2 regions of the Pseudoalteromonas sp. SG43-7 genome follow, and region 2 is predicted to be linked to the other one. Evidence: predicted binding sites of a transcription regulator. Region 2 holds the regulator's gene; the other holds the start of a gene.
The links. The regulator sigma-54, encoded in region 2, starts transcription at its own class of promoters, with help from an activator protein. The targets are predictions, from matches to a motif close to GTTGGCACGNNNNTNGNNT.
Positions count from the first base shown of each region.

Region 1: a site for sigma-54 is predicted at 2,500-2,518, ahead of H5200_RS05440 (PAS domain-containing sensor histidine kinase). Genes of this name have one in related genera too.

Region 1 covers NZ_JACJEY010000008.1:87,748-91,950, reverse strand. Annotated here, with positions in the region: gene H5200_RS05450 (sigma-54 dependent transcriptional regulator) at 1-1,426, shown strand, start outside; gene H5200_RS05445 (DNA-3-methyladenine glycosylase I) at 1,825-2,412, opposite strand; gene H5200_RS05440 (PAS domain-containing sensor histidine kinase) at 2,553-3,665, shown strand; gene H5200_RS05435 (sigma-54 dependent transcriptional regulator) at 3,662-4,203, shown strand, end outside.
Region 2 covers NZ_JACJEY010000058.1:8,127-12,329, forward strand. Annotated here, with positions in the region: gene H5200_RS19415 (HPr family phosphocarrier protein) at 1-112, opposite strand, end outside; gene rapZ (RNase adapter RapZ) at 141-983, opposite strand; gene ptsN (PTS IIA-like nitrogen regulatory protein PtsN) at 1,004-1,456, opposite strand; gene hpf (ribosome hibernation promoting factor) at 1,461-1,748, opposite strand; gene H5200_RS19435 (RNA polymerase factor sigma-54) at 1,777-3,273, opposite strand; gene lptB (LPS export ABC transporter ATP-binding protein) at 3,340-4,065, opposite strand; gene lptA (lipopolysaccharide transport periplasmic protein LptA) at 4,062-4,203, opposite strand, start outside.

The DNA of each region.
Region 1 (4,203 bases), on a different contig from region 2:
TTTAGACAATAATAATAATCGTGCGATTGGTTTACATGCTGCGCTTACCTTTATTGGTGAGGCAGTGCAACTGCTTGACGATGCAAGCCTTGAACAAGAATGTGAAAAATACCAAAAGCAATCATGTATGGTGATCCTCGGTGCATTGCAAAGCTTAGATCATGAAAGCGTGATCAAGCGCCATCCAACAATACCATTTCTATTAATTGGTGAAACCCTTAAACCACTGTTGAGCATTGCCAATGTAGTTGGCCTTATCTGTGAACCTTTTAACCATGATGTAACGACTCAATTACTGCATGATTGCCAACAGTATCAACGGATGTTACCAAATGAGCATAAACACGCAAAACCGCACAAAACCTTTGATGGCTTAGTTGGTGAAACTGAAGCGGTTAAAGATGTACGCTTTTTAATTGAACAAGTTGCTAAAACGGACGCTAATGTATTAATTTTAGGCGAATCAGGTACTGGTAAAGAAGTGGTTGCTCGTAATGTTCATTTACTATCAAAACGTAATACAGGGCCATTTGTACCCGTTAACTGTGGGGCGATACCTGCGGAGCTGTTAGAAAGTGAGTTATTTGGTCATGAAAAAGGCGCGTTCACTGGTGCTATTTCAGCGCGTAAAGGCCGCTTTGAACTTGCCCAAGGTGGGACGCTTTTTTTAGATGAAATTGGCGATATGCCGCTACAAATGCAAGTAAAGTTATTACGAGTGTTACAAGAGCGCAGCTATGAGCGGGTTGGTGGTACAAAACCAATTCAAGCCGATGTGCGGGTGATTGCTGCAACACACCGTGATCTTGAACAAATGATAGAGCAAGGAAGTTTCCGCGAAGATCTATATTATCGACTCAATGTTTTTCCTATCGAAAACCCATCTCTTGCAGAACGTGCTGATGATATTCCATTATTATTAAAAGAGTTAATGCGCCGTATTAATGAGCAAAGTGGTACTACCGCTAAGTTTACTGAGCGGGCAATTGATAGTTTAAAAGAGCACACATGGCCGGGGAATATTCGCGAGTTAGCGAACTTAGTTGAGCGTATGGTGATCATGTTGCCAGATAAAGTGGTTGATATTCCCGATCTACCAGCAAAATATCGTTATATTGAAGTTGATGCTTATGAACCACAATATCCCGAAGAGCTTATGGAGCGTGATGCTTTCAATGATATTTTCAGTACTGGTTTTAGTGATTACGACGATGAGCCAGAAGTTGAAGCAATTCAGCCATCAGCAGACCTTTTACCCGACGAAGGGATTGAGCTAAAAGATTATTTAGCTGAGCTGGAAATTAGCCTGATCACTCAGGCCTTAGAGCGTTATGATTATGTCGTAGCGCGTGCTGCGGAGATCTTGGGTGTACGCCGCACAACCTTAGTTGAAAAAATGAAAAAATATAACCTATCACGAGATTAACAGCTAAGAGCAGGTTTTAGGTGTCAGGTAGCAGGTTTTAGGCAGAAATTAACCAAGCACGATGGAGATTACACCTGTAGAATGGGTTTCGTCATTACTCGTAGGCGTTAAGCTTGCTGACGCGCACACCGTCTTTAATTCGGGGGGGGGCTGTAGTGAATAAATCACTAAAAACTTTTTGCACAAAGAGAAAACAATGAGGGTAAATGAGAAGAAAAAATGCCACGGGCTTCGAGCAATGAGCTTCGAATACCCTAAAATCTGATACTTTTTTTTACCTCATAAGCGCAGCGCACTCTTAACCTCTTTGTGAATACATTTTAATTGCGCGGGATAAACCCGCGCCTACAAGATTAATTGCGCAAAGAGAAGATTTTCTAGCACCTAGCACCTTTCACCTAGTATTTTTCAATAATCTCAGCTTTACGAAAACAATCATTACTGTGATCATTCACCATACCACAGGCCTGCATATGGGCGTACACTGTGGTTGGACCTAAAAACTTAAATCCCCGTTTTTTTAAATCTTTTGCAAATGCAGTTGAGGCCTCTGTGATTGCAGGGTAGTCACTAAGTTTATCTAACTCATTCACTAACGGCTTACCACCTACAAACTGCCATTGATAGTTACTGAAGCTGCCAAATTCTTGCTGAATTTCAATAAAACGTTTGGCGTTATTTATAGTTGCTACAATTTTTAAACGATTACGTATAATTGTTTCATCAAGCATTAATCGTTCAACATCGTGCTCGTTCATTTGTGCGACTTTTTCTACATCAAAATCCAAAAATGCACGACGATAACCATCACGTTTCTTTAAAATCGTATACCAACTTAATCCTGCTTGTGCTGATTCCAGAGTAATAAATTCAAAAAGTGTTTGGTCATCATATACTGGGATCCCCCATTCATCATCGTGATAGGCAACATAGTCATCTTTACTGGTATCGAGCCAAGGGCAGCGACATAAATTTGTTGAATTCATAGTGTCTCCTTGCTTTGCTTATTTTAGTTTGTCATTTTTTTGTCGCGTTATTTATACGCTAAGCAAATGAAATTAATCAATATAATTGTTGGTACAATTTGTGCATTTAGCTAGTTAGATCCTGTAAACGAGAATGCATTATGGCCTTAGCTAATGTCTTAAAACCACAATTTATCACAGCGACCCAGTATAACCCATGTTTACTGCAAGAAGAGTACATTGGTGAGTTAAGTGAATTACGCCAGCAAGCCAGTTGGTTAAGTCATTTAGTAGATACAATGCCTGCGGGTGTTGTGGTGCTTGATGGTCGCGGTTTGATCGCTAAAGCTAATCAAATTGCAACAGACATGCTAGGGGAGCCACTCGAAGGTGAAAAGTGGTTCAGTGTGATCCAGCGCTCGTTTCGGCCCCAACAAGATGATGGCCATGAAGTATCGCTAAAAGATGGACGCTTAATTAAGTTAGAAATAACGGCATTAGCGCCAGAGCCAGGGCAATTAATCTTAATGACTGACTTAACCGAAACGCGTCGTCTACAAACACGCGTTGCACATATGCAGCGTTTAAGTGCATTGGGTAAAATGGTGGCATCTTTGGCACATCAAGTGCGAACACCACTGTCTGCTGCGATTTTGTATGCCGCTAATTTAGGTTCAAAGCGGTTACCCGAAAGCTCGCGAGGCAATTTTCATACTAAGTTAATGTCGCGTTTAAAAGATCTCGAAACCCAAGTAAACGATATGTTGTTGTTCGCAAAAAGTGGCGATCAGCAAGTTGTTGAACATGTTTCCATGCAGCAATTATTAACTGAAGTGAAAACTGGCGCTGATGCTATGGTCGCACTTAATAATAGTGAACTTCAGGTCAGTTTACCTGAGCCTGATATCGAGATAATGGGCAATAAAACTGCGCTTGCCAGTGCCATTCAAAACCTTATTCACAATAGTATTCAAGTCATTGGCAGTAATGCACTCGTTCAATTAAGTGCGCAGCGGGATGCGAGTGACCCCGAGCTAGTGTGTATTACTGTAAGTGATAATGGCCCTGGGGTCGATTTAAGCTTACTTGATAAATTATTTGAACCATTTTTTACTACCCGAAGCCAAGGCACAGGTTTAGGCTTAGCGGTAGTTAGTTCAGTCGCAAATGCACACCAAGGACGAGTTGCAGTAACGAACAATGCTCAAGGCGGAGCCTGCTTTAGTTTACTGTTACCTATTTGTACAAAGTCAACATCGGCGGAGGCAATATGAACAACACGATTTTAGTGGTTGAAGATGATGCAGGGCTTCGTGAAGCCTTGATTGATACGCTTGAAATGTCTGGAATAGATTGCGTTGCGGCTGACAGTGCCGAGCAAGCTATGGTGCTACTTAAAAAAGACAGCTTTTCGCTGGTCGTGAGCGATGTGCAAATGGGCGCGATGAGTGGTCTTGATTTACTGCGCAGCATAAATCTTAATTACCCTGATCTACCGGTTTTAATGATGACAGCGTATGCGACTATTGATGATGCTGTTGAGGCTATGCGGTTAGGGGCAATTGACTATATGGCCAAACCGTTTGCGCCCGAAGTGCTACTTAATATGGTAAGCCGCTATCTACCTGAGCCAGAAAAAGAAACTGATGGCCCGATTGTCGCCGATCCGAGTAGCATTCAGCTATTAGAACTTGCAAGTCGGGTTGCTAAATCGGATGCCAGTGTGATGGTGCTTGGTCCTAGTGGCTCAGGTAAAGAAGTACTCGCACGCTTTATCCATGATAAATCAGATCGCGCAGAGCAGCCATTCGT
Region 2 (4,203 bases):
GATGAAGTGTGATGCTGGCATCAAACTGCACAGCTAATTGCGCTAATACGCTGGCTGCGCGAGCATGTAAACCGAGTTTGTTTTTTATTAAAAATGTATCTTCTAAACGCATCAACATTCCTTACTGTAAACGTGAGTTGTTATTCTTGTTCACGATGGCGAATTTTCACATTGCTGTGGCTCATCGAGAAGCTTTCACCTATAGTTTGCGCTAGATAAACTGAGCGATGTTGACCACCGGTGCAACCAATAGCAATTGTTAAGTAACTGCGGTTATTACGCTCCAAATGCGGTAACCAAGTTTGTACAAAGGTTTGGATCTGCCAAGTGAATTTTTGTACGATACTGTGGCTGGCTAAATAATCTTTTACTGGCTGATCCAGGCCTGTAAGTGGCTTAAGCTCAGGCTCCCAATGTGGGTTTGGTAAAAAGCGTGCATCAAAAACATAATCAGCTTCTTTTGGGATACCATATTTAAAACCAAATGATTCAAAGGTAATGATTAGTTTTTTATCTTTTTTCCCTAAAATCTTTTCACGGATTGACTCTGCAAGCTGGTGGACACTCAGATCAGTGGTATCAAGTATAAAGTCAGCGCGAGTAGTTAATACATCAAGTAATACTTTTTCTTGCTTGATGGCTAAATCCAGTGGCAAAGAGTCCAAAGATAATGGATGTAAGCGGCGAGTTTCAGAAAAACGTTTGATCAGGGTTTGATCATCACTGTCTAAATAAAATAGCGTCGGATTTGCAAAACCAGGCAAGTATTCAAGAATATCGTTAAATTCTTCCTGCTCTTTCGGTAAATTACGGACATCAATACTGACGGCAATTTTGTCATAATTATCAGAGACACTGCGCACTAATGAAGGTAATAAGTTTACCGGAATATTATCTACACAATAATAACCAAGATCTTCTACTACACGCAGAGCAACAGATTTACCTGAGCCAGAACGCCCACTGATGATGATTAACTCCATGTAAATTCTCCTTCATTTGGCTACGATTGCGCAGCAATTACGTGATACAAATCTTGGTCTGTTTTTGCGCTACGTAGTTGTTTACAAAAATCTTTGTCGTTGAGTTTATCAGCAATTGTGGCTAACGTCTTCAAATGAAGTTGGCTATCACCATCTGGCACGATGAGAGCTACAAATATATCAACTGGGCGATTATCTATCGCATCAAAATCAATCGGTGATTCACTCACTATAATTATTGCTAGCGGGTTTTCAACACCACTCATACGGCCATGAGGAATAGCAATACCACGACCAATACCCGTACTACCTAGTTTTTCTCTCGACAGTAGTGCGTTGAGGATTTCTTGTTGTGATAGCTGAGGAAGTTGTTCATGAGCCAATTGGCTGATAAATTCAATGATCCGTTTTTTGCTATTAAAAAGGACCGCAGCTTTACTGCAGTCCTGGCAAATAAGTGAGCTTAATTTCATAGTGTTAGTGTCGAGCGTGCTTCTCTTTGTGTTTAATTACCTGACGGTCAAGTTTGTCGATTAGTCCGTCAATGGCTGCATACATGTCTTGGTGCTCAGTTGAGGCAAATAATTCAGCGCCACTGACATGTAATGTGGCTTCTGCTTTTTGGCTTAGCTTTTCTACATCAAGAATGACATGGACATTATTGATATGATCAAAATGCCTTTCAAGCTTGGCAAACTTATTGTTTACATAGTCTCTTAATGAATCAGTAATTTCTACATGACGACCAGTTAAATTTAGTTGCATAAGCATTTTCCTCTTGTGATTTTACGCCTTAAATCAAACTTTTACGTTGATTTGACGGTGGAATAGCCAGCGACTCGCGGTATTTTGCAATAGTCCGTCTAGCTACTTTGATACCTTGCTCTGCCAATATATCTGCAATCTTACTATCACTCAATGGTTTCGCTGAGTTTTCTGCACTGATCAATTTTCTGATCAATGCTCGAATGGCTGTCGATGAGCATTCGCCGCCGTTCTCAGTACTTACATGGCTCGAGAAAAAATATTTTAACTCAAATATACCACGAGGGGTATGCATGTATTTTTGGGTGGTTACACGAGAAATTGTTGATTCGTGCATCTCAACCATTTCGGCAACGTCGTTTAGTACCATAGGGCGCATGGCCTCAGGGCCATGCTCAAAGAATCCTTGCTGCTGTTTAACAATGCAGTTGGTTACTTTGAGTAACGTCTCGTTACGACTTTCTAGGCTTTTAATAAACCATTTAGCTTCTTGCAAATGCGAGCGTATAAATTGGCTGTCAGTGCTTGATTTTACAGAGCGTGACATCGCCGCATATTGGCTGTTCACTCTAATTTTTGGCATGCTGTCTGGATTGAGTTCAACCACCCAGCGACCTTTAATTTTTTTCACCGAAACGTCAGGAATAACATACTCTGATTCTTCGCGTACTATGGTATCCGCAGGCTTTGGGTTAAGGCTGTGGATCAGTGTCATTACTTCTTTTAGTTCATCTTCTTTAAGCTTAGTCTTTTTCATCAAAGTGCGATAGTCACGACTAGCTAATAAATCGATATGATCAGTTAAAATCATTTTTGTCTCGCTAATCCAAGGAGTTGCAGGATCAAATTGATTTAATTGAATACATAAACATTCTTGTAGGCTGCGCGCAGCAATACCAACAGGGTCAAACAACTGAATGCGTTTTAACACTGCTTGCACTTCGTCGAGTTCGATTTCTTCTTCGTTATTACCTTGATTTAAGCTTTCTGCGATGTCTTCGCAGCTCAAGGTTAAAATACCTGAATCGTCAACGGCTTCAACAATCGCAATGGCAATGGCTTCATCGGTTGGACTAAAAGGTGTGAGTTGTAATTGCCACATTAGATATTCGTGCAAGGTTTCAGTTGAGGCACCTTGATAAATTGACTCATCTTCAGGCATTGGCCCAGATGACGTATTTGGCGCAGCACTCATGTATTCGTCCCAGGTGACGTCCATAGCCATTTCGTCACTTAAGGTCTCTTTACTTAATGCTTCGCTACTTTCTTGTTCATATTCGCTTGGCTTGTCGTCTGCTGATGCGCTAACGGTTAAGTCATCGTTATCTTGTTTTTGTTCGTTTTTACCAGCCGTGTCGTCTGAATATTCATGTTCTTCTAGCTCTAACAATGGATTGCTGTCGAGCGCTTCTTGAATTTCTTGCTGGAGATCCAATGTACTGAGTTGCAATAAGCGAATTGCTTGTTGCAGCTGTGGTGTCATTGTAAGTTGCTGGCCCATGCGCAGCTGGAGTGATTGCCTCATGTATCTCTAACAATCCTTTTATTGTTATCATCGTTAAGTCTAGCAGATACTTAGCCGAGCGTGGCTTTATAGCCTAAATTGCTCGCCCAGGTAAACATCGCGGACTGTTTGGTCGGCGAGTACATGCTCAGGGGTACCTGATGCAATTAACTCCCCATGAGAAACTATGTAGGCTTTTTCACAAACATCAAGGGTTTCTCGTACATTGTGGTCGGTAATAAGCACGCCAATACCACGGTTTTTAAGGTGTTCAATAATCTTCTTTATATCTAACACTGAAATAGGATCAACGCCAGCAAAAGGCTCATCAAGTAAGATAAATTTTGGGTTTGCGGCTAAAGCGCGTGCAATTTCAACTCGACGACGTTCACCGCCAGATAATGCCATACCTTGGCTGTCGCGGATATGTTGAATGCTAAACTCATCAAGTAAGCTGTCGAGCGCTTCTTCTCTGGCTTGTTTATTCAGCTCTTTACGAGTTTCTAAAATAGCCATCAGGTTTTGATAAACAGTTAATTTACGGAAGATGGATGATTCTTGTGGCAGGTAGCCAATCCCTAACCGTGCGCGACTGTGCATTGGCAGTAAGGTGATGTCATTATCATCAATACTGATTTTACCTTTGTCGCTTGGAACTAAACCCACAATCATATAAAAGGTGGTGGTTTTACCAGCGCCATTAGGACCCAATAAGCCAACAATGCTGCCTGCGCTAACTTCTAAACCCACGCTTTTTACAACTTGGCGACCTTTATAGCTTTTTGCTAGAAATTCAGCTTTTAATGTACTCATGGCTGCCCTTTAGATTTGTCTTTTTTACTGTCTACTGGTACCAAAATGGTGTGCACACGATCGCTTGAGCTTGCGCCTTTTTCAGCACTGATCAGTTGCTGGTCCATATCATAGGTAATGCTTTTGGCATTGATTTTT